DNA from 3 places in the Rhodoferax fermentans genome. Region 2 is predicted to be linked to each of the others. Evidence: predicted binding sites of a transcription regulator. Region 2 holds the regulator's gene; each other region holds the start of a gene.

Region 1 (8,209 bases), 1.7 Mb from region 2:
TGGTCAGCACCGCGTCCTGGCCCTGAAAACTCAGTCGCCGCGCCGACAACACCGCCCACGCGCTTTCCACACCACCGAGCCAACGCACCTCAAACTCGTCGATCTGGTCACGGTCTGAGAGTTGCTGGAAAAAACGCGAACGCACGCCAGGCTCCAGGCCCTTGTGCCAGGGGTCGGTGGTGCAACCGGCCAGCCAGGGCTGGGCAGTTTCGTTGGCATGCAGGACCTGGTGATCGGGGATCGAGGTGACCATCATTGCCACCGGGATCGACTCCAACAGCTCGGCCTGGTCGAGCTGCGCGAGCATGCCGTTGAACGTATTCACCAGGTGGCCAATCTCGTCCTGGCTGTCCCACTGTGCGCGCAGGTTGTAGTTGCCACTCTGGCGCACATCGTTGGCCACACCCGCGAGTTGTTTCAAGGGCCGGGCAATCAGCCGCGCCACGGTGAACACCAGGCTCAGAATGGCCAGCAACAAGGCCAGCGCGGTGCCCAGATGCAGCCACATTTTGTGGAACAGCGCGTCCACCCGCGCTTGCAGCAAGCCACCTAGCGCGCGCGAGGACGCATGCCAGGCCAGGTTCAGCGTGTCCAGCGATGCACCGTAGCCGCGGGCAAAGGTCTGGCGGTCCTGTTCGGTGGTACCTTGCTCAGAAGCCTTTTGAACCTGACTGAGCAGCCCTGCCAATTGGGCATCCAGTTTTTCCCGCTGTGGCTGCAAAGCCGCCTTCAGGGCCGGGCTACCGGCTGCCAGCGCCTGAGCGTAGTCCGATGCAATGCCCTGGCGGATCGCATCCAGCCGCCCCGCCAGAATCAGCAAAGAGGTGCTGTGCAGCGAGGACGCCGCCGCCGACGTTGGCGGACGCCTGCCGACGGTCTGCGCGGTGTCCAGCAGCACATCCACCAACTCGGGAAAACGCAGCACCACCAGAGACATGTTGTAGTAGCTGTCCAAGTCGGGGTCGAGGATCAGGTTCGACTGGTTGCCCACCGTGGTGATCAGTGCGCGGGCGCTGGAGACCATGGGTTTGAGAGAAGCAGACAAAACCGTCGCTTCGGAGTTTGGCGCATCAAGGCGGGTCACAAAGGCCTGGCTATCGGCTTGTGCATTGAGCTGGACATCGAACAAAGCACGTTGAGATGCCAGGCGGTGCCGGGCGGCGGTCACATCGACCTGCGCCAGGCTGGGTGTCCCGACCTGGGGCATCAACACATCCCGCACCGCGTTGGTGTAGCTGATGCCGACCATCTCCTTGCGGGCAAAGTCGATCGCCAGGTATTTTTCGTTGATCAGGATGCCGGAGACAAAAATCACCGCCGTCAAGTCCAACAAATAAATCAGCGTCAGCTTGCGGCTGACGCTCAAGCGGCCGAGCCAAGCCGCCACCGGCCTGAACCGCCGACTGATCTGCAAACGCATTGCCTGTCGCAGCGCCCTCACACCGGGGTCGGGATCAAAAAGTCCCGACTGATGTGGGCACCCAGGTCGTTGACCCGGTCCAGAAACTGCGTCAGATAGGCGTGCAGGCCGGTTGCCAGAATTTCGTCAATGCGGCCATATTCCAGCTCGGCGCGCAACTTGCCAGCCCGGCGCTGGGTCTCGGTGGATTGGTCGTTGGCCACCATCTTGAGGTTGCCCACCACCTCGTTGAGGCTGGCGTGCAGGCTGCGCGGCATGTCGGGGCGCAAGATCAGCAACTCAGCCACACGCTCGGGTTTGATCACGTCGCGGTAGACCTTGCGGTACACCTCAAAACCACTGACGCTGCGCAAAATGGCGCTCCAGTGGTAGAAGTCGTACTCCTGGTCCTTCTTGAGGTTGGCCGTGCCATAAAAGTCGCTCTCAACCGCATGGAACTTCACATCCACCAGACGCGCGGTGTTGTCGGCACGTTCCAAAAAAGTGCCCAGGCGCATGAAATACAGCGCCTCGTCCATCAGCATGGTGCCCACGGTGACACCCCGCGACAGATGGGAGCGGAACTTGACCCAGTCAAAAAACTGCGCGGGGTCCTCCTCATATTCACCCACCTTCACCTTGCGTTTGACTTCCAGCCAGGTTTGGTTGAGGGTTTCCCAGACCTCGGTGGTGAGGGCCCCCCGCACCGCGCGGGCGTTCTCACGTGCAGCGGTCAGGCAAGACAAGATGGAGGACGGGTTGCTCTCGTCCTTGACCATGAAGTCCATCACCTTCTTGGCGTTGATCTCTCCGTGTTTTTCCTGGTAGCTGAACTTCAGCTCACTGATCGACAGCAAGCCCTGCCAGCCCGACAGTGCAACCGCCTCGGACTGTGGCAGCAGCGAGGTCTGGTAATTGACATCGAGCAGACGCGCGGTGTTTTCGGCTCGCTCGGTGTAACGGTTCATCCAGAACAGGTGGTCGGCGGTTCGTGACAACATAGGTGGCTTTCGTGGGTGATCTGGGTGCTCAGCTCGCGTCGGGCTCGGTGCTGGACTGGGTCTGCGACTGCGCCGCGTGGACGGCGGCAGAACGGTCGTCCTCCAGAACCCAGGTGTCCTTGGTGCCACCCCCTTGTGAGGAGTTGACCACTAGCGAGCCTTCTTTCAGCGCCACACGGGTCAGGCCACCCGGCACCATCTGCACGGATTTGCCGCTCAGCACATAAGGGCGCAGGTCGATGTGGCGTGGGGCAATACCACTCTCGACAAAAGTCGGGCAACTCGACAAACTCAATGTGGGTTGCGCGATGTAACCCGAGGGGTTGGCCATCACCGCCTTTTTGAAGTCTTCGACCTCGGCCTTGGTTGCCGCAGGCCCCACCAGCATGCCATAGCCGCCCGCACCATGCACCTCCTTGACCACCAGGTCTTTCATGTTGGCCAGCACATAGGCCAGGTCGTCCTTGTTGCGACACATGTAGGTCGGCACATTGTTGAGGATGGGTTTTTCACCGAGGTAAAACTCGATCATCTTGGGCACATAGGGGTAGATCGACTTGTCGTCGGCCACACCGGTGCCGACCCCGTTGCAGATGCTCACATGGCCGGCCTTGTAGACCTCAAGCAGCCCGGCGCAACCCAGCGTGGAGCTGGGGCGAAACACCGTTGGGTCAAGAAAATCGTCGTCCACACGACGGTAGATCACATCCACCCGCTGCGGACCACGGGTGGTGCGCATGTAGCAGAAGTTGTCTTTGCAGAACAAGTCCTGCCCTTCGACCAGCTCGACACCCATTTGCTGCGCCAGGAAAGCGTGTTCAAAATAAGCGCTGTTGTACATGCCGGGCGTGAGCACCACCACGGTGGGCTCGGCTGTGGTGGCCGGGCTGCTTTCACGCAGGGTCTCCAGCAACAAATCTGGGTAATGCGCAATCGGCGCCACCCGGTGTTTGTTGAACAGGTCGGGGAAGAGGCGCATCATCATCTTGCGGTCTTCGAGCATGTAGCTCACCCCACTGGGCACACGCAGGTTGTCCTCAAGCACGTAATACTCACCCTTGCCACTGGCGTCGGGTGCCCGCACCAAGTCAATGCCCGAAATCTGCGAATAGACCTGGTTGGGCACATCCACCCCGATCATCTGCGGGCGGAACTGGGCGTTTTGCTCGATCTGCTCGCGCGGGATGTGCCCGGCTTTCAGAATGTCCTGGTCGTGGTAGATGTCATGCAAAAAGCGGTTCAACGCGTTGACACGCTGGGCCAGACCGGCCTCCAGCATGCGCCATTCATTGGCCGGGACAATGCGTGGAATCAGGTCAAACGGGATCAGGCGCTCGGTGCCCGCACCATCCTCATCTTTGTCGCCATACACCGCAAAGGTGATGCCGACACGGCGGAAGATCATCTCTGCTTCTTCACGGCGTTTGGCCATCATGTCGCCCGGCTGGCGGGCTAGCCATTCGTCGTAAATCTTGTAGTGATCGCGGATTTGCGCGCCATGGGTGAAGAACTCATAGGGCAAACGCGTGTACATCTCGTCGAATTTCTGCATGAATATCTTCTCCTGAGCAAACGATAGCAAGCTTTGGGCCAATCAACGGGCTACTGCCCCAGCCGCGCATGTCTGTTTATGCACCTTTTTCCTGTCATCAGGCTTTCCCCGCTGTGCCTCCCGCAGTGCCGATGGCACAGCTTTCTCCAAAAAGCTGCCTTGTAAGTCAGCAAGGGCTTTGAAGATCGGCCCTCAAGGCACCCGGTGGTGCCAGTAACGCTGATCAACCTGGCGCTGACAGCGCACAGTCTGCGACCACCACGACTGCCAGGTCATGGCACCACAATGGGGCGTATCAAACAAGCGGGTTCCAAGGGCCTGATAACGCACCAAAACAGAGTCAGCAGGGTGAGCAAATCGGTTTCTGTAACCCGCTTGCACCAGCGCGATGCGTGGTTGCACGGCCTCCAGAAAGGCGCCACTGCTGGAGGACTTGCTGCCATGGTGCGGCACCAGCAGCACATCGGCACGCAATGTGGGCACGGCACCGGGCGGGCCACTGGCCAGGGTCTGCACCAGTTGGGCTTCCTGCGGCTGCTCGATGTCCCCCATCAGCAAGGCCGTCTGCTGGCCGTTGGTGATGCGCAGCACACAACTCAAGGCGTTGGGCTTGGTGAGCCGACCATAGTCGGCGGCCTGTGGGTGCAGCACCTCAAAATCCACCCCGTCCCAGCGCCAGCGCTGGCCTGCCACACAGCGCGTGGCCGGGTGCTGTGTGACCAGGCTGTCCTCACCGGCCATCGAGCTGATCAACTGGGCCTGCGGCTGCATGCCCAGTACCGCCTGGGCGCCACCGGTGTGGTCGCTGTCGCGGTGGCTCAGCATCACGGTATCGAGTTGCACCCCCAACGCCCGCAGCAAGGGCACCAACACACGCTGGCCGGCATCACTTTCGCTGCTGAAACGCGGGCCGGCGTCGTACAACAAAGCATGGTGTTGGGTGCGCACCAACACCGCACTGCCCTGCCCGATGTCTGCCGCCAGCAGCTCAAACTGTCCCAGTGGCGGCCTGGGTGCCTGCCACAACAACACCGGCATCACCAGCGGCAGTGCGGCCAGACGCAGGCTCCAAGGCAGACGCAAGGCCAGCAACACGCCACCCAAGACCGCTGCCGCGCCAGCCCACCACGGCGCCTTGGCCACCCAAAGCACTGCCCCCGGCCAGCTCGCCAGCCAGCGCAGCACCTCGCCCAACAGCTCAATCACCCCAGCAGCCCAGGTCCACAAGCCGGGCACCATCACGCCGACCATGGCAAGCGGTGTCACCAGCAACGTCACCACGGGAATGGCCAACACATTCGCCAGCAGCCCCACCAGCGAGACCTGGCCAAACAGCAGCAGGCTCAAGGGCGTGAGCGCCAGCGTGATCACCCATTGCTCGCGCAGCATGGCAACAAATCGGCCTCTAGCCCTTTTATCAATTGGGCTGACAGCTCCCGAATCTGAAGCAAACAATACCCCCACCGCCACAAAACTCAGCCAGAAGCCAGCCTGCAACAGGGCCCACGGGTCCAGCAGCACCACCGTCACACAGGCCAGCAGCCACACCTGTGGCCACGGCCAGCGCAGACCCAGCAAACGCAAGGCACCCACGGTGGCCAGCATCAGCACCGTGCGTTGGGCGGGCACACCCCAGCCGCTGAACAGGGCGTACAGCGTCGCCAGCACCAGGCCACCCAGCAAGGCCGCACTCGGTGCAGTCAGCCACAAGCACAGCCGCGTGGAACGTCGCCACAAGCTTCCTGCCAGTGCAGCGGCCAGCCATGCAAACATCGTGATATGGAGGCCCGAAATGCTCATCAAATGGGCCACACCGGTGGCGCGAAACACATCCCAGTCAGAGCGCTCAATCGCGCCTTGGTCACCGGTGACCAAGGCCGCCAACACACCGGCAGCGCGTGGGTCGGACACCCTGGCAAAAATGGACGCCCGCACCTGTTGTCGCAAACCGTCCACCGGGTGCTGCCCGGTTTGCCCCAGACGTTGGGGCGGCGGGTCACGGCGGCCAGCACGCACATAACCGGTGGCCTGCACACCTTGCTCCCACTGCCACAGCTCGTAGTCAAAGCCGTGCGGGTTGAGGCCACCATGGGGCGCTTTGAGCCGCACATTGAACCGCCAACGCTCACCTGCCTGCACAACAAACGGGGTGCGCTGCAACTCACCGGCCGGATCGCTGGCGCCATCGCCCTGGCCAAACACACCGCTGTACCAGGCCAGCTCCAGTCGCTGCGGCAGCGCCACCGGCTGCCCATTTAGCCAGGCAGTTTCCGGCTCAAAGCGAAAACGCAAACCCCCTTCAAAAGGCTGCGGCAAACCGGCCACCACACCGCTGAGCGCGATGTCTCGCCCCTCCAACGCTGGCGCCAAGGCCGAGTCGACAAACAGCGTGGCCCGCCAACCGGTGATGCCCACCGCCAACAGCACAAAAGCCAGACCACTGGCCAGCGCCGCCGCGCGCCCACGTGCTTTTAAATAGATAGCTATCAGCCCAATCAATATCAGGGCCAGAAGCACAAAAAGTACATATATGCGAGAGGACCACAGTGCCGCCTGCTGCAGCTGCAAGGCGCTGCCCGCCAGGATCCCCAGCAGCGCAGGCGTCAAGCCCGGCAGACGCTGCGCTGTCGTGTGGGGAGAAGGGCCATGAAACTCGGGCATGCCAACATGCTAACGCCCGGCCTGGGCTAAAACAGCTTGAGGCCTTTGAGCATCACGATCAGGATCAAGGCTGGCGACACATAACGCAGCAAGAAAAACACCGCCCGGATCAGCTGTTGGTTGTGCAACTGGCCTTGGTTGCTCATGGCTTGGCTGAACTTATCCAGCCCCCAGGCCCAGCCGACAAACAAGGCAATGAAAATGCCCCCGATCGGCAAAATGATGTTGGACGACACAAAGTCAGCCACATCAAACGGTGTCAGACCAAACAGCTTGAACTCAGCCAGCGTGCTGTTGCTCAGGGCACTGGCCGAGCCCAGAACCACCAGCAAAGCAATGGTCAGCAACGTGGCTTTCGGGCGCGACAGTCCCACACGCTCATGCAGGATCACCACCGGCACCTCCATCAGCGACAGCATGGCCCCAGTGGCAGCAATCGATGCCAACACAAAGAAAACCACCATCAAGCCCTGCCCCATCGGGATCTGGGAAAACACCGCCGGGATCGTGATGAACACCAGGGCGGGCCCGGCCGTGGGTTCAAAACCAAAGGTGAACACCGCCGGAAAAATGGCGATACCGGCCAGCATCGAGATACACAAATCCGCCGCCATAACACGCACCGTGGTGAGCGGGATGTTCTGATCGTCACGGAAATAACTGCCATAGGTCATCATGGTGCCCATGCCAATCGACAGCTTGAAAAAGGCCAGCCCCATGGCGGTCAACACCACCGATGCGGTGATTTTGCTGAAATCCGGCTGAAACAAAAAGACCAGACCGTCCAGCGCCTTGTCCAGGCTCAGACTGACGGCACACAACAGCACCAGCAGCAACAACAGAATCGGCATCAGCCTCTTGGTGATGGCCTCAATGCCCTTGGTGACCCCCATCAGCAAGATGCCACCAATAAACACCAGCACCCCCCACTGCCACAGCAGTGACTGCATCGGGTCGCTGATCAAGGCACCAAACGCAGCCTCGGTCACCTTCGGATCACTGCTGAGGATCGAGCCACGCATGGCTTTGACCACATAGGCAAACACCCAGGCGACCACTTCGGAGTAAAACGACAGGATCAGAAAAGCCCCCAACATGCCCGCCGCACCAATCAGCCACCAGGGCTGCCCTTTGGGTGCCAAAGCCTGCAAGGTGGAAATCGGGTTGGCCTTGCCCACACGCCCGAGCGAAATCTCGGCCATCATCACCGGCAAGCCAACCAGCAGCGTGGCCAGCACATACACCAGCAGGAAACCGGCACCGCCATTGGCCCCGGTCAGGTACGGAAATTTCCAGATGTTGCCCAGGCCAACAGCAGAGCCCAGTGTGGCTGCAAGTACCCCAAAACCGGTGCTGAAGCCAACGCGCGCCAAGCCCGACTTAGAAGGTTTGCCACAACCGGGAACGGCAGATTCATGCGAGGTGGAGGTCATGATGTTGCTTTTTTATAAGGTGATATGGAGGTGCACCGAAACGGTGCTGCAAATAGGAAGTGCTGCTCTGAGCTACATCAGATGGGAGAACACCATTCCGTAGTGAAGAACCACTTAGGTATATGACTCAGAAGGCCGTGTAACGGACCCCAACGAGCTCAAG
Region 2 (8,209 bases):
CGCACCCCGAGGTGGCGCTGCATCTGTACAACGCCAGCCACGGTTTCAACTGTGACTGCCGATCTGCTTATAACGCCCCTGAAGCCTCGTTGGCATTGGGGAGAACACTCTCGTTCTTAGAGCAATCCCTGCGCCAGTGAGGCTTCGCGTGTGACACGGGTTCAGCCCTTGTTGCTCAGGCAGTCCTTCATGAAGGCTTTGCGCTCATCTCCTTTGAGGGCTTTGTCGCCGGCTTCCTTGTTGCAGGTTTTCATCTTCTCCTGCTGCGCTGTTTTTTTGTCGCTGCTGGCTGCGGCGGGTTTGGCGCCCAGGCAATCTTTCATGAAGGCCTTGCGCTCATCGCCTTTGAGGGCCTTGTCACCGGCTTCTTTGTTGCAGCTTGCCATCTTGCTTTGCTGCGCGGTTTGGGCTTGTACCGAACCCAGGGACAGCGCCAAGCCCAAACCCAGAATTGCCAATACTGTTTTCATCTGAACACCTTTCTTTGTTGTGGAAATGACCGTGGGCGATTCGACCACATAAGCTTGACCAAAACAACACAAGGTGTGAGTCAACCGGTGTGGCCCACGCGTCAAGGAAGAGGGGGCCTGGCCTGCCGCCTAAAATCGGCCCATGCTGACTGTCAAAACCGAACTCCTTGAAGCCCTGCGCCAAGCGCTGGAAGATCTTTTGCCCGGTGCGGGCGCGCGTGCCGCGTTTGAGTCGCCCAAAGTGGCGGCACATGGTGACCTGGCCACCACCGCCGCGATGCAACTGGCCAAACCCCTCAAACTCAACCCGCGCCAGTTGGCGGAAACCCTGTGCACCAGCCTGCGGGCCACGCCGCCCTACCAGACCTGGGTTGAGGCACTGGAGATTGCCGGTCCGGGCTTCATCAACATCAAGCTCAAACCGGCTGCCAAACAGCAGGTGGTGCGTGAGGTGCTGGCGCAGACCCAAAGCTATGGCACGCAGGCCGCCAATGGTCAAAGGTTGTTGGTGGAGTTTGTCTCGGCCAACCCGACCGGCCCCTTGCATGTCGGCCATGGCCGCCAGGCCGCGCTGGGGGATGCCATCTGTAACCTGTTCACCACCCAGGGCTACCAGGTGCACCGCGAGTTCTATTACAACGACGCCGGTGTCCAAATCCAGACCCTGGCCAACAGCACCCAGCTGCGCGCCAAAGGTTTCAAGCCAGGTGACGACTGCTGGCCGACCGACCCCGACAACCCCGCCAGCAAGGCCTTCTACAACGGCGACTACATCCAGGACATCGCCAACGACTTCCTTGCCAAGAAAACCGTCCAGGCCGACGACCGCACCTTCACCGCCAGTGGTGATGTGGATGACCTCGACTCCATCCGCCAGTTTGCCGTGGCCTACTTGCGCAACGAGCAGGACAAGGACTTGCAGGCTTTCAACCTCAAGTTTGACGAGTACTACCTGGAGTCCAGCCTGTACACCAGTGGCCGGGTCGAGGCCACGGTCAACAAACTGGTGGCCAACGGCAAGACCTATGAGCAAGACGGCGCCTTGTGGCTCAAAAGCACCGACTACGGCGACGACAAAGACCGTGTCATGCGCAAGAAAGACGGCAGCTACACCTACTTTGTGCCCGATGTGGCCTACCACATTGCCAAGTGGGAGCGGGGTTACACCAAGGTAATCAACATCCAGGGCACTGACCACCATGGCACGATTGCGCGGGTGCGCGCTGGGCTGCAGGCGGCTGACGTGGGCATTCCCAAGGGGTACCCCGACTACGTGTTGCACACCATGGTGCGCGTGGTCAAGGGTGGTGAAGAGGTCAAGATCAGCAAACGCGCAGGCAGTTATGTGACCTTGCGCGACCTGATTGAGTGGACCAGCAAGGACGCAGTGCGCTTTTTCCTGTTGAGCCGCAAGCCCGACACCGAATACACCTTTGATGTTGATCTGGCCGTGGCCAAGAACAACGACAACCCGGTGTATTACGTGCAGTACGCCCACGCGCGCATTTGTTCGGTGCTCGCAGGTTGGGGCGGCGACGAGACCACCCTGGCCGGTGTGGATTTGAGCCCGCTGGACAGTCCGCAGGCCCAGGCTTTGATGCTGTTGCTGGCCAAATACCCGGCCATGCTCAGTGACGCCGCCAGCGGTTTTGCCCCGCATGATGTGACCTTTTACCTGCGTGAACTGGCCGCCTGCTACCACAGCTACTACGACGCCGAGCGCATCCTGGTGGACGACGAAGCTGTCAAGCTGGCTCGGCTGGCCTTGGTGGCGGCCACCGCGCAGGTGCTGGCCAACGGCCTGGCGGTGCTGGGTGTGGCTGCCCCGCGCAAAATGTGATCACGCAATAACAACAGGTATCGAAGGTGAAACATGAAACAACAACGCGGCGGAACATTCCTGGGGTTTGTGCTGGGCCTGGTGGTTGGGCTGGGCGTGGCGCTGGCGGTGGCGGTGTATGTCACCAAGGTGCCGGTCCCGTTCCTGGACAAAGGCATGAATCGCCCAGCTGACCAGGACGCGGTCGAGCAGCAGAAAAACAAGGACTGGGACCCGAACGCCCCGCTGTATGGCAAGAACCCGGCTCGCCCGGCCTCGGCTGAGCAGATTGAGCCGGTGCCCGCCAAAGCTGCCGCCTCGGACGCCGAGCCTGCCAAGCCAGCGGTCACCGCCGACCCCCTGGGTGACCTGGTCAAAGCCAAGTCGGCGGCCAAGGCTGCGGTATCTGGTCCGGCGGCTGCCGATCCTTTTGTGTATTTTGTGCAGGTGGGTGCTTACCGCACCCAGGAAGATGCCGAGAGCCAACGTGCCAAGCTGTCATTGGCCGGGCTGGAGACCAAGGTCAGTGAGCGTGAACAAGCCGGGCGCACAGTCTACCGGGTGCGGATGGGGCCGTATGAACGCCGTGACGAAGCTGAAGCCGCCAAAACCAAGCTGGAGGCCACCGGCTTGGAGGCGGCCATGGTGCGCGCGGCACGTTGAACTTTTTGGGGCGTGTGCTGCTCTGACGCTGTCATTGTTGACAAGGACCGAACCCCATGCCCCTCAAAAGACGCGATTTCTGTGCCGCTGCCACCCTGGCTGGCGCCGCCCTGACCACCACCCCGCTGTTGGCCCAGGCCAAAGTGCCCCAGGCGGGCAGCGACTATGCGAAGCTGCGTAAGCCCGCGCCAGTGGACGCCCCGGCAGGCAAGATCGAGGTGATCGAATTTTTCTGGTACAGCTGCCCACACTGCAACGCGTTTGAGCCGGTGCTCAACAATTGGGCGCAGCGCCTGCCCAAAGACGTGGTGTTCAAACGTGTGCCGGTGGCGTTCCAGGACAGCTACCTGCCACAACAGCGGCTTTTTTACGCGCTGGAGGCGATGGATCTGACCACCAAATTGCACGAGCGCGTGTTTGCCGCCATCCATGTGGAGCGGCAAAACCTGTCAACGGAAGCGGCCATCACCGACTGGATGGCCAAACAAGGGGTGGACAAGGCGCTCTTTACCAGCCACTTCAACTCGTTCACCACGGTGGCCAAGGCGCGCCGGGCCAGCCAGCTGATGAATGCCTACGAGGTCGAAGGTGTGCCTGCGCTCGGTGTGGCCGGGCGTTTTTACACCGACGGTGCCATGACCAAAGCCATGGACCGGGCGCTGCAGGTGGTGGATTTCCTGGTGGCCGAGGTCCGCGCGGGACGTTGAGTCTGGCGCTTGTCGGGCGCCACATCTGGCTTCGTTGCGGGCCGATGGGAACGGGCAGCAAGGTCGCTACAATGCATGCATAAACATGCAAGATTCGTGCCTTTATGAACAACTTCCTTTTGTCGCGCCTGGTCTCGGTCCTTTTGGTCCTGGTGGCTCCTGTCGCCTGGGGTGAAAAGGCGGACAAGGACAAACCCATGAATGTGGAGTCTGACGCTTTGCGTTATGACGACGCACGGCAGGTCAGCGTGTTCACCGGCAAGGTGGTCCTGACCAAGGGCACCATCCTGATTCGCGGCGCACGGCTCGATGTGCGGCAAGACCCGGATGGCTTCCAATACGGTGTGGTCACCGCCGAGCCCGGCAAACTGGCGTTTTTCCGCCAGAAGCGCGAAGGGGTGGATGAGTTCATCGAAGGCGAGGGCGAAACCATCGACTACGACGGTCGCCTGGACACCGTCAAGTTCATTTCCAAAGCCCAGTTGCGCCGTTATCGGGGGGCCACCCTGGCCGACGAGTTCAATGGTGGCCTGATCGTCTACAACAACGTCACCAGCGTGTTCACGCTGGATGGTGCACCTGCCGCTGGCAAAAACAGCAGCACCGGCCAACCCGGTGCACCCGCCGGCCGGGTCAAGGCGATGCTGACGCCGACCCCGGACAATGCGTCGGTACCAGCGTCGTCCACGCCTTTGCGCGACACCAACACCCTGGGTGGCAGCAAGCCATGACCCCCCTGGACATGGCTCCTGCTGCGCCAGCAACGGTCGCCGGTGACCGGCATCGCTCCTCGGACACGGGTGGACAAGACAGCTGCCTGCAAGCCCACCACCTGCAAAAGTCTTACGGCAGCCGCAAGGTGGTCAAGGATGTGTCGCTGTCGGTGCGCAAAGGTGAGGTGGTGGGGCTGCTCGGCCCCAACGGTGCGGGCAAGACCACCTCGTTTTACATGATTGTGGGTCTGGTGCGTGCCAGCGGTGGCGACATCACCATCGACGGCCAGTCGGTCGAACACATGCCGATCCACCGGCGCGCCCGCCTCGGGCTGGGTTACCTGCCCCAGGAGGCGTCGATTTTTCGCCGCCTCAATGTGGAGGACAACGTGCGTGCGGTGTTGGAGTTGCAGCTCGATGAGCGCGGCAAGGGCCTGAGCAACGACGAGATTGAAAAACGCCTGACTGCGCTGCTGCAAGACCTGAGGGTGGACCACCTGCGCCAGTCCAGCGCTTTGTCGCTCTCGGGGGGGGAACGCCGCCGGGTCGAGATTGCCCGGGCGCTGGCGACCAACCCGCGGTTTATCCTGCTGGATGAACCTTTTGCGGGCATTGACCCGATTGCGGTGATCGAGATCCAGCGCATCATCAGTTTCCTGAAAAACCGGGGCATTGGCGTGCTGATCACCGACCACAATGTGCGCGAAACCCTGGGCATTTGTGACCACGCCTACATCATCAGCGACGGCACGGTGCTGGCGCAGGGCACCCCCGCCGACATCGTCAACGACGCTGATGTCCGCCGGGTGTACCTCGGTGAACATTTCCGCATGTGAAGCTATGACCCCCACGCTTGTCACGATGTGTACTGCGCTGCCCCCCGAGGGGGCCGCGTTTTTGCTTGGGGCGGCCCGTCGCCAAAACATGACCCCTGATCAGTCATGAAACAAGGCCTGTCCTTACGCGTCTCGCAGCATCTGGCGCTCACACCGCAGTTGCAGCAGTCGATCCGTCTGCTGCAGCTATCGACCCAGGAGCTGAGCCAGGAAGTCGACCAGATGCTCGACGAAAACCCGTTTCTGGACCGCAACGTCGAAGAGGCCGAGCGGGAGTCCTTTGGTCTGGCGCAGGCCGACGCACCGGTCAGTGCGGCGGACCGTGAGGCTGAAGTTGCTACTTATTCAGCAGCAGAGTATCCAGACACTACAAGGGCCAAGTCCGAAAATGACCATGAAGAAGTCGGTGTGTCGTCTGACGACATCCCGAGCTGGGACGGTGATGGCACCGTCAGCATGGCGCCCGACGACGGCGAGTGGGGCGGTGAGGCCGCGGCCCGTGGCAACAACCTCAGCGGTGACGACGAAATGGACGCCACCGAGCTGGCGCGCAACCAGGAGTCGCTGCAGAGCTTTTTGCACCGCCAGGCGCTGGCGCTGCGCCTGGGGGCTGAGGACAGTGCCGCGCTGCGTTTCCTGATCGAGTCGCTCAATGACGACGGTTACCTGGAAGACACACTCGACGAGCTGGCGCGTGGCCTGGCCGGTGAGGACGACCCGGAGCAGATCGAGCAACTGGTCCACCACTTCACCGTGGCTTTGAGCCTGCTGCAAAGCCTGGAGCCCACTGGCGTGGGTGCCCGTGGCCTGGCCGAGTGCCTGAGCCTGCAGCTGCAAGCCCTGCAGCGCAACACCGATCTCAGCGACGAGTTCGACCCCGACGTGATCAAGGTCGCGCTGGCCATCTGCCGCCAGCCGATGGACCTGCTGGCCCGGCGCGACATCAAACACCTGATGCCCTTGTGTGGTGCCAGCGACCCCGCCGTGCGTGCCGCCATCACCCTGATTGGCCGCCTGGAGCCCAAGCCCGGACGGCGGTTTGTGGATGTGGAACGCAATGTGGTGGTGCCCGATGTGCTCGTGGTCAGGGTGGGCAACGGTGGCAACGCCAACTTCAGCGTGCGCCTGAACCCCGAGGTGATGCCGCGCCTGCGCGTGCACGACATCTACGCCAACGCGCTCAAGGGCCACAAGGCTGGTGGCAGCGAGGCCTCCAGTGCGCTGGCACTGCAGCAGCGTCTGCAAGAGGCGCGCTGGTTCATCAAGAACATCCAGCAGCGTTTCGACACCATCTTGCGGGTGTCCACCGCGATTGTGGAGCGGCAAAAAAGCTTCTTCATCCACGGCGAGCTGGCCATGCGCCCGCTGGTGCTGCGCGAAATTGCCGATGAGCTGGGCCTGCACGAGTCCACCATCAGCCGCGTCACCACCGCCAAATACATGGCCACGCCTTACGGCACCTTCGAGCTCAAGTACTTCTTTGGCTCGGGCCTGGGCACCGAATCCGGTGGCAACGCCTCCAGCACCGCAGTGCGGGCGCTGATCAAACAATTTGTCGCCGCCGAAAGCCCCAAAAAACCGCTGTCCGACAACCAGATCTCCGACATGCTCAAAGAGCAAGGCATCGAATGCGCCCGCCGCACCGTGGCCAAATACCGCGAAGGCCTGCGCATTGCCCCGGCATCGTTGCGCAAGGAGCTGTGACATTTTTGGCGCCACCCTGCTGTGCCCTCGAGGCGGCATGGGGCGCGAAGCCATCCCCTCGACGACCCTGAGGAAAGAATACCTATGAACCAACTCCAACTGTTCCTGCCCTGCGCCGCTGGCGTGGAAGACTACCTGGCCACCGAGGTCTTGCGCATCACCGAACTGCCGCCCGGCTGCATCACCAAACAGCGTGGTGGGGTGGCGGTGCGCACTGGTTTTGCCCACGCCATGTTGCTCAACCTGTACAGCCGTCTGGCGCAGCGCGTGCTGGTGTTGCTGAGTTACACCGAATACCGCAGTGAGCAGGACCTGTACCGCGCCGCCAGCGAAGTCACCTGGGAGCGCTGGTTCACCCCGCGTGAGAGCATCAAGGTCGAGATCACCGCCCAGCACAGCCCACTCAACAGCCTGAACTTTGCCGCGCTCAAGATCAAGGACGCCGTCTGTGACCGTTTTCGCACGGTGGCCAACGGCGTGCGCCCGGACGTCAACACCCAGTGGCCCGATGTGCGCATCTACGCCCACCTGACCACCGACAGTTGTTCCCTCTACATCGACACCTCGGGTGAACCGCTGTTCAAACGCGGCTGGCGTGTGGATAAGGGCGACGCGCCTTTGAAAGAAACCCTGGCCGCCGCGATGATCGCCGCCAGCGGCTGGCTCGACGGCGAGGGTGACCTGCAGCCGCTGTACGACCCGTGTTGCGGCAGCGGCACGATCCTGATCGAAGCCGCGCAAATGGCCTGCAACATGCCCGCCGGTGGCCAGCGTCGTTTTGCCTTCGAAAAATACCTGCCGTTCCGCAAGGCCGACTGGGACGCGATGAAACAAGAAGCGGCTGACGCCGTGGTGATGCCCGACGCCGACCAAAAGCCCCTGCTGTTTGGTAGCGATGTGGCCCACCGTATGGTCGACTTTGCCCAGCGCAATGCTGAGCGCGCCGGCGTCGCCCAGGTCATCGAATTCCGGGGGGGTGACGCATTACAACGGATGCCGCCGATGGACGTGAGCCAGACCGGTGGTGGCGTGATGCTGCTGAACCCGCCCTATGGTGAACGGATCGAAGTCGCCGGTGTCGCCCGCAGTGGTCGCATGGAACGTGCCCCTTTGCATGCCAAACAGGCCTCTAGCCCTTATAACGACAGGGCAGACAGCTACGAAGACGATAGTGGCACAGACGAGGGCGGTGATGTACAGCAGGGCCGTTTTGGCGCCCGAGAGTTGCCGCAAACCGAGAATGGCGGTGAGTTCTTCAGCCAGCTCGCCACCCACTGGAAGAAAAACTACTCGGGCT
Region 3 (8,209 bases), 650 kb from region 2:
CTGGTACAGGCGCAGTACCCGCGCGGCAATGTCTTCTGGCCGTTCGCTGACCTCCAGGTCAAGGATGGACATCTGCAACAACTCGTCCTGAGAGTAGCCCGACATGGCGCAATAGGCCGGGTTGACCTGCAACAGCCGCCCCTGCTTGTCGGCCCGCACAAACCCGTCCAGCGTGGTTTGCAACACCGCCTGCAGCGCACCATAACTGTGTTGCAGGGTCTCCTGGATCTGGCGTTGTTCGGTCACATCCTGCAGGGAGCCCATCAGGCGGCGCACCACCAGCTGGGCGTCACGCTGCACCTCACCGCGCGCCAGGTAGTAGCGCTGGGCGCCGTCGCGGCGCAGGGTGTGCAATTCCAGTTCAAAAGGAATGGCGTAGTGCAGCGCCCGCTGTACCGCTTCCTCGAGCCGTTTGGCGTCTTGCGGGATGAACAGCCCGGCCAGCTGGCGCAGTGTGGGTGCACCCATGGCCGGGTCCAGACGGAAGAACTGGAACAATTCGTCCGACCAGGTGGTGGTGTTGGTGTCAACATCCCACGACCAGCTGCCCAGGTGGGCCAAGGCCTCGGTGCGCGACAACATGTCCTGCTGGGCCAGCAGTTTCTGGTTGCGTTGTGCCAGGGTGGCCAGCAAGGTGTTGAAGGCCTGGATCAGTTCACCGATTTCTCCGGGTGCATTCACTGGCAGGCTGATCGGCGTTTTTTTGTGGGGCGGGTGTCGCCCCAGCGCCCGGATGGTGTCGAACACGGGCGCCAGCTGGTGTCGCACACGCCACCAGGTCAGGCCGCCGGCCAACAGGGTCAGCAGCAGGGTGGCCAGCAGCATACGCTGCTGCATCGCCTGGATCGGGGCAAACGCCTCGGTCGTGGGCAGCACCGCCGAGAGAATCCAGCCGGTGCTTGCCAGGCGCTTGTCAGAGGCGAGCACTTCTTCCCCTTTTGGGTTGGTCAACACCAGCGAACCCTGATAACCATCCAGAAAACGGTCCAACACCGGGTTGAGGCCGACCGCTGGCAGTTGTTCCATCAGGCGCGTGGTATCGGTGGCGGCAATCACCCGGCGTTGGAGCGGGTCGACCAGCAAGTAGCCACCCGTGCGACCATAGCGGTTGGCGGTGACGGTCGTGAGTGGGTTGGGTTTGCGCAGGTTGGTGAGGCCGACCACCGTGCCCACCACGCGGCCACTGGCATCGCGCAGTGGTGCCGCCATGTCGAGACTGGGGGTGCCGACCCCGGCCGCCACAGACACCTGTCCGATGCTGCTGCGTCCCTCGTTGCGTGCGGTGTGTACCGAGGCCAGCCCCAGCAGTGTTTGCCCGTCGCGCCTGGGGCCACTGGCACTGTCGGCCAGCACCAGTCCTTGGCTGTTGAGCACCAGCACCCCCTCGTTGAACTTGCTCGGCAACAAAGCACGGTGGTCCAGGCTGCTTTGCAATTTGGGCGGGTCCAGCAGCAGCTTGGCGTCGATGTCGTTGGCCACCATCTGCAGCCACGCGTGTCGCTCGGACAACTGCTCATCGAGCTGTTTGGACAACAGGGTCACGGTGGCAAACTGCTGGGCACTGAGGCCGGCCTGCAAGTCGTTCTTTAATTCAACACTGGCATAAAAAGACAGGCTCCACAAACTGGCCAGGAAGATGGCCATGGTCGACAGCGTGACCCGTGTCTTGATGGAATGCTTGGCCAAAAAGTTGAGCTGCATGAAAGCATGCTAACGCCAGCCCGCGACTTGGTACAACCACGCAGCCGTGACGTTTGCACGGTTTGGCGTGTTTTTTGCCTCAAGCCCTTATTTTGAAAGGGCATGTTGCTATGGATAGTGAAGTGTTGTGGGGCCGACACGCTGGGCCGCCGTGTTATGGCATCGGCGCAGTCGGCGCCGCGATGCCCAGCTCGGCCAGTTCAGCGGGTGTGAACACCCGTGAGCGGGTATGAAAGGACTTGCCCTCTGGGCTTTCGAGCGAGAAGTTGCCGCTTTGGCCTTCGAGCACGTCGATGATGAGCTGGGTATGTTGCCAGTAGTCGTATTGCGCTTTGCCCATGTAGAACGGGCAGCCGCCGATGTCACCCAGGTACACATCACCGGCACCCATGGTGATTTCTCCAGGCAGAAAGCAATTGGCGGCGCTGTTGTCGCAGCAGCCACCCGATTGGTGAAACATCAGCGCCGGACCGTGTTTGGTTTTCAGGAACGCGATGAGTTCGAGTGCGGCGGGTGTGGCGATGACTTTGTTGACCAAAACAACTCCTTGTGGTGGTGGCGATCTTTGCCAACAGACAGGGGCAGCTGCCCGCCCCTTGTCTGTTGTGCACCAAGTGGCGCAGGGTTAGAAGAAGCCCAGCTTTTTCTCGCTGTAGCTCACGAGCAGGTTCTTGGTCTGCTGGTAATGGTCCAGCATGATCTTGTGGGTTTCACGACCAATGCCCGACTCCTTGTACCCCCCAAAAGCGGCGTGCGCCGGGTAGGCGTGGTAACAATTGGTCCACACCCGTCCGGCCTTGATGGCACGGCCCATGCGATAGGCGACGTTGCCGTTGCGGCTCCAGACACCGGCACCCAGGCCGTACAAGGTGTCGTTGGCAATGGCCAGCGCTTCGGCCTCGTCCTTGAAGGTGGTCACGGCCAGTACCGGGCCAAAGATTTCCTCTTGGAAGATGCGCATCTTGTTGTGGCCCTTGAACAGCGTGGGCTGGATGTAATAACCACCGGACAAATCCCCGTCCATCTGGGCACGCCCTCCACCAATCAGCACCTGTGCGCCTTCTTCCTTGCCGAGTTTGAGGTAGGACTCGATCTTGTCCATCTGGATCTGCGAGGCTTGTGCCCCCATCATGGTGTCGGTGTCGAGCGGGCTGCCTTGTTTGATGGCGGCGACGCGTTTCAAGGCCTTTTCCATGAACTTGTCGTAGATCGACTCCTGAATCAGCGCGCGTGACGGGCAGGTGCACACCTCACCCTGGTTGAAGGCGAACAAGACCAGGCCTTCAATGGCTTTGTCCAGAAAACCGTCATCCTGGTCCATCACGTCGGCAAAAAAGATGTTGGGCGACTTGCCACCGAGCTCCAGCGTGGCCGGGATCAGATTGTTGGCAGCTGCCTGGGCAATCACCCGACCGGTGGTGGTGGAGCCGGTGAACGCGATCTTGGCAATGCGCTTGCTGTTGGCCAGCGGCATGCCCGCTTCACGACCATAACCGTTGACGATGTTGAGCACACCCGGAGGAAGAATGTCGGCAATCAGCTCGGCCAGCACCAGGATGCTGACCGGGGTGGACTCGGCCGGTTTGAGCACCACACAGTTGCCCGCACCAATGGCTGGCGCCAGTTTCCAGGCTGCCATCAGGATCGGGAAGTTCCAGGGAATGATCTGACCCACCACACCCAGGGGTTCATGGATGTGGTAGGCCATGGTGTTTTCGTCAATCTCGCTGATGCCACCCTCTTGTGAGCGCAGGCAACCAGCAAAGTAGCGGAAATGGTCGATGGTCAGCGGAATGTCGGCGTTGAGGGTTTCGCGGATCGGTTTGCCGTTGTCCACTGTTTCGACGTAGGCCAGCAGCTCCAGATTGGCTTCTAGGCGGTCGGCAATTTTCAATAAGATGTTGGAGCGGGTGGCAGCATCGGTCTTGCCCCAGGCGTCTGCGGCGGCGTGGGCGGCGTCCAGCGCCAGCTCAATGTCTTCGGCGCCAGAGCGGGCCACCTGGGTGTAGGGCTTGCCGGTGATGGGTGTGGCCACGTCAAAGTACTGGCCCTTGACCGGCGGAACAAATTTGCCACCGATGAAGTTGTCATAACGTGCTTTGAAGTTGTGTTTGGCACCGGCCGAGCCGGGAGCGGCATAAATCATCTTGTGTCCTCTTTATGTGTCTTTGTGAATGAAATTGCCTTGCGGCAAGCTGGGTCTATCAAGTCGCGTGCCAGATCAGTGGAGTCAACTCAAGTGGTTGATTTCATTGAAAAATGTCTTCGTGGGTGCGCGGTGTCAGCGTTGTCCGTGGGGCCAGGAGGTGTACCAAAATGTGACAGGTGTTCCTCAAGGTGACAGGTCTGACGAGCACCCTGGCCATGCAATACACTTCCTGCTGCATGAACGCGTGGGCCTGGTCACCATGGCCCTGACGACAACCAGAGAGTGGACTTCAGTCCGCCCAGGAGACAACGTGCGAACACCCCCCACTGCCGTGGCCTTGCGCCAGGCACGCCTGCATTTGCTGGAACATGGTGACTGCCCGCCCGGTGGTCTGGATGAACGCGTGGCGCGCTCCTGGCGGCGCAGTCTGGCGGCTGGCTCGCTGCCTGCGGGGCGGGTGCCGGAGTCTGAGCACAGCAGCGGTGCCGAACTGCTGCACACCATGGCCTCCAACCACGAGTTACTCGCGCATTCGCGTCCGGTGATGGCGCACCTGTTTGAGCAGGTGCGCCACACCCAGGGCATGGTGATCCTGGCGGACCAGCGCGGCACCCTGGTCCACACGCTGGGGCATGCCGACTTTCTGAGCCGGGCCGAGCGTGTGGCCTTGTCATGTGGTGCCAACTGGCATGAGCAGCAGCGGGGTACCAACGCGATTGGTACCGCTTTGGTGGAGGCCAGTGGGGTGGAGATCCACGGTGCCGAGCACTTTCTGGAGCGCAACGAGTTTCTGACCTGCACCGCCGTGCCCATTTTGTCGGCGCAGGCTGAGCTGCTGGGGGTGCTGGACATCTCGGGGGACCAGCGCAGCCGCCACCCGCACACGCTGGGTTTGGTGGGCATGGCTTCACGCATGATTGAAAACCGCCTGATCATCAGTACCTGCCAGCGCCACATCCGCCTGCATGTCCATGCCCAGCTGGAAGGTATTGGCAGCATCGCCGAAGGCATTGTGCTGCTGTCCGAAGACGGCTGGCTGGTTGGGGCCAACCGCGCTGCCATGGCTTGGTTCAAACTCAGTCGCGCCGACCTCGGTGCGGTCCAGCTGAACCAGCGGCTGGAAGTTCCGCTGGCCGAGTTGTTGTCCCGCCACAAGCGACGCCCCGGGCAGCCCACCCAGGTGCGTCAGCTCGATGGCAGTGGCTTGTATGTCCTGGTGCAACATACGTTGCCGACCTGTGTCTCGGTGCTGCCACAACCGGTGTCCAGCGCGCCCCCCCTGAGGGATGCCCTGCACAGCCTGGATACTGGTGACCTGCGCTGGCGTAGTGCCGCCGACAAGGTCCGGCGGGTGTTGGACAAACCCATACCGGTGCTGATTCAGGGGGAGTCCGGGGTTGGCAAAGAGCTGTTTGCCAGAGCCTCTCATGACAGCGGACCCCGCAAAAATAAAGCGTTTGTTGCTATCAATTGTGCTGCTGTTCCGGAGAATCTGATCGAGGCCGAGTTGTTTGGTTACACCCCGGGTGCCTTCACCGGCGCACGGCGCGAGGGCAGTGTCGGGCGCCTGCGTGAAGCCCAGAGTGGCACACTGTTTCTGGACGAGATTGGTGATATGCCGCTGGGCCTGCAGGCGCGTTTGCTGCGGGTGCTGCAGGAGCGTCAGGTGACGCCTCTGGGTGGTGGCCAGCCGGTGGCGGTGGACTTTGCCCTGATCTGTGCCAGCCATCACAAACTGCGTGAAGAAGCCGCTGCTGGTCGTTTTCGCAACGACCTGTATTACCGCATCAACGGGCTGACGGTGTTGTTGCCGCCGCTGCGCGAGCGAACAGATTTTGTGATGTTGACCGAGCGTCTGTTGGCTGACCTGAGCCCGGGGCACCGGGTGTCTGTGGCGCCAGATGTGTTGGCGCGTTTTTGCCAGCACAACTGGCCTGGCAACCTGCGCCAGTACGCCAATGCCTTGCGCACCGCCTGTGCCATGCTGGGTACACACGAGGACTGCATCAGCTGGGACCACCTGCCCGACGATTTGTTGGAAGACTTGCAACATACGCTGCATGTGCCAGACGGGGTGGCAGCTGGCCCAGTGCCAGCCGTGCCAGGGTCCCCAGCCCGGGTTCAGAACGCTGCAGCAAGCACCACCGAGTCCGGCAACGTGACCTTGTTGCATAACCTGCAGGCCTTGTCTCGCCAGGCCATTCACCAGGCGCTCGACGCCAGTTCGGGCAATGTGTCCCAGGCGGCGCGGCGACTGGGCATCAGCCGCCAGACCTTGTACCGAAAACTGGCTGAGGCCGGGGCAGGTATCCGGGCGTGAGTGGGCTGTGGCTTTCTAAAAAACAAAACCCGCCGAAGCGGGTTGTTGGTGAGCCAGGGCTGAGGCCTATTTTTTGGCGGCGCTGGCGCCTGCTTGGGCCGCGTCAGTTTTCTTGCTTTCGGCTTTTTTGGCGGTGGGCATTGTCGCCTTGAAGGCTTCACCATTGACGGTCAAACCTTCTTTTGAAAATTTGGCAGCGTTGCCTTCCCCCACACCTTGGACACGATCCATGAAATCTGTCCAATCCTTGAAGTTGCCTTTTTTGCGCTCGTCCAGGATTCTGGTGGAAATGCCCGGTCCAATACCTTTGATGCTGTCCAGCTCGGCAGCGGTGGCTTTGTTGACATCCACAGCGGCAAAGCTTGCAGCTGCATACAACATGGCCCCCAGGGCCAAAATTTTCTTCAGCATGATGAGTCCTCCTGAGCTTGGTTGACGAGACAAGGTGACGCTGTGTGGGTGCCAGAGGGCACAGCATTCACGCAAGCAGTGTAAAACCGCACCTCAGAAAACGCTGTCGCAAATTTGTATCAATCCGGCAGTTTCAGCTCTGACCCGTTTGCACTCGTGACTTCACGTAGCTCGCCACACCGGTTTGCACATCGGCGAACTGGTGGTTACAACCCACAGCCCGCAGCGCTGTCAGGTCGGCCTGGGTGTAACACTGGTATTTGCCACGCAGCGCGTCCGGGAAGGGGATGTACTCCAGCAGGCCCTGGCTCACCAGCTCTGGCAGCGACAAGGCGGGCAAGTTGTCCAACTCGCGCAGGCTGTTGACCACCGAGCTGGCCACATCGTTGAACGGCTGTGCACGACCGGTGCCCAGGTTAAAAATGCCCGAGATACCCGGATGGTCAAAAAACCACAGGTTGACCGCCACCACGTCGTCGATGAAGACGAAGTCGCGCATTTGTGCACCGGCCGCATAACCACCGTATTCGTCAAACAGCTTGACGCGACCCTCAGAGCGAAACTGGTTGAACTGGTGAAATGCCACGCTGGCCATACGACCCTTGTGTTGCTCACGCGGGCCATAGACATTGAAGTAGCGGAAACCCACCACCTGCATGGTTTTGCCGGCAAAAGCACGTTCGAATTGCAAGCCACATTCGCGGCGCATGCGTTGGTCAAACAGCAGCTTGGAGTAACCATAAACGTTGAGCGGTGCCTCAAAGGCGGGCTCTTCACGGAAGGTGTCCGAACCGCCGTAGGTGGCGGCGCTGGAAGCGTAGAGCAGCCTGGCGCCACGTTTTTGGCAGGCATGGTAGAGCTGCAGCGAGGTGGCAAAGTTGTTTTGCATCATGTACTTGCCATTGCTTTCCATGGTGTCGCTGCAAGCACCTTCGTGGAAGATGGCCTCCACCTGCCCGTAGGCGCCTTCTGCATAGTTGTCGTAGAACACGTCGGCGTCGACATAGTCGGCAATCTGTAGGTCAGCGATGTTGCGGAACTTGTCGCCTTGTGTCAGGTCATCCACGGCGATGATGTCGGTCAGGCCGCGGGCGTTGAGCCCCTTGATGATGTTGCTACCAATAAATCCGGCTGCACCGGTGACGACGATTCGGGTCATACAAACAACTCCTCGTAAGAAACGGTAGCGGTGCCAAACTTGCCCACCACCACACCACCCGCCCGGTTGGCCAAGGGCAAGGCGTCACGCAGGCTCATGCCAGCCGCGACCATCGCCGCCATGGTGGCGATCACGGTGTCGCCAGCACCAGTGACATCAAACACCTCACGCGCTTGCGCGCTGACGCTGATCTGCCCCTGGGCATCGAACAAGGTCATGCCTTCTTCACTGCGGGTGAGTAACAGGGCTTGCAGGCCAAGTTGTTCACGCAGAGTTTGGGCTTTGCTGGTCAAGTCGGCTTCGTTGTGCCAGTGGCCGATGACCTGCTGCAGCTCCGCCTTGTTGGGGGTGATCACCGTGGCGCCCTGGTAGCGTGAATAGTCTGTGCCCTTGGGGTCGATCAGGATCGGCTTGCCCGCAGCACGAGCGCGTGCAATCATGTCGCTGACATGGGCTAGCCCCCCTTTGC

The links. The regulator sigma-54, encoded in region 2, starts transcription at its own class of promoters, with help from an activator protein. The targets are predictions, from matches to a motif close to TGGCANGNAANCTGCTTT.
Region 1: the regulator sigma-54 is predicted to act here: its motif matches at 3,976-3,993, upstream of RF819_RS15570 (circularly permuted type 2 ATP-grasp protein).
Region 3: the regulator sigma-54 is predicted to act here: its motif matches at 3,903-3,920, upstream of adh (aldehyde dehydrogenase).

Annotation. Positions count from the first base shown of each region.
Region 1 is NZ_MTJN01000002.1:3,345,672-3,353,880, forward strand. It holds gene RF819_RS15560 (bifunctional diguanylate cyclase/phosphodiesterase) at 1-1,420, opposite strand, end outside; gene RF819_RS15565 (alpha-E domain-containing protein) at 1,438-2,400, opposite strand; gene RF819_RS15570 (circularly permuted type 2 ATP-grasp protein) at 2,429-3,952, opposite strand; gene RF819_RS15575 (DNA internalization-related competence protein ComEC/Rec2) at 4,145-6,613, opposite strand; gene RF819_RS15580 (sodium-dependent transporter) at 6,640-8,046, opposite strand.
Region 2 is NZ_MTJN01000002.1:1,663,836-1,672,044, reverse strand. It holds gene RF819_RS07990 (dienelactone hydrolase family protein) at 1-140, shown strand, start outside; gene RF819_RS07985 (PsiF family protein) at 162-470, opposite strand; gene argS (arginine--tRNA ligase) at 613-2,310, shown strand; gene RF819_RS07975 (SPOR domain-containing protein) at 2,344-2,952, shown strand; gene RF819_RS07970 (thiol:disulfide interchange protein DsbA/DsbL) at 3,009-3,659, shown strand; gene lptA (lipopolysaccharide transport periplasmic protein LptA) at 3,764-4,390, shown strand; gene lptB (LPS export ABC transporter ATP-binding protein) at 4,402-5,208, shown strand; gene rpoN (RNA polymerase factor sigma-54) at 5,314-6,912, shown strand; gene RF819_RS07950 (THUMP domain-containing class I SAM-dependent RNA methyltransferase) at 6,997-8,209, shown strand, end outside.
Region 3 is NZ_MTJN01000002.1:1,012,222-1,020,430, reverse strand. It holds gene RF819_RS05015 (sensor domain-containing diguanylate cyclase) at 1-1,701, opposite strand, end outside; gene RF819_RS05010 (DUF779 domain-containing protein) at 1,856-2,239, opposite strand; gene adh (aldehyde dehydrogenase) at 2,327-3,847, opposite strand; gene RF819_RS05000 (sigma-54-dependent Fis family transcriptional regulator) at 4,161-6,170, shown strand; gene RF819_RS04995 (ComEA family DNA-binding protein) at 6,237-6,581, opposite strand; gene rfaD (ADP-glyceromanno-heptose 6-epimerase) at 6,715-7,740, opposite strand; gene rfaE1 (D-glycero-beta-D-manno-heptose-7-phosphate kinase) at 7,737-8,209, opposite strand, start outside.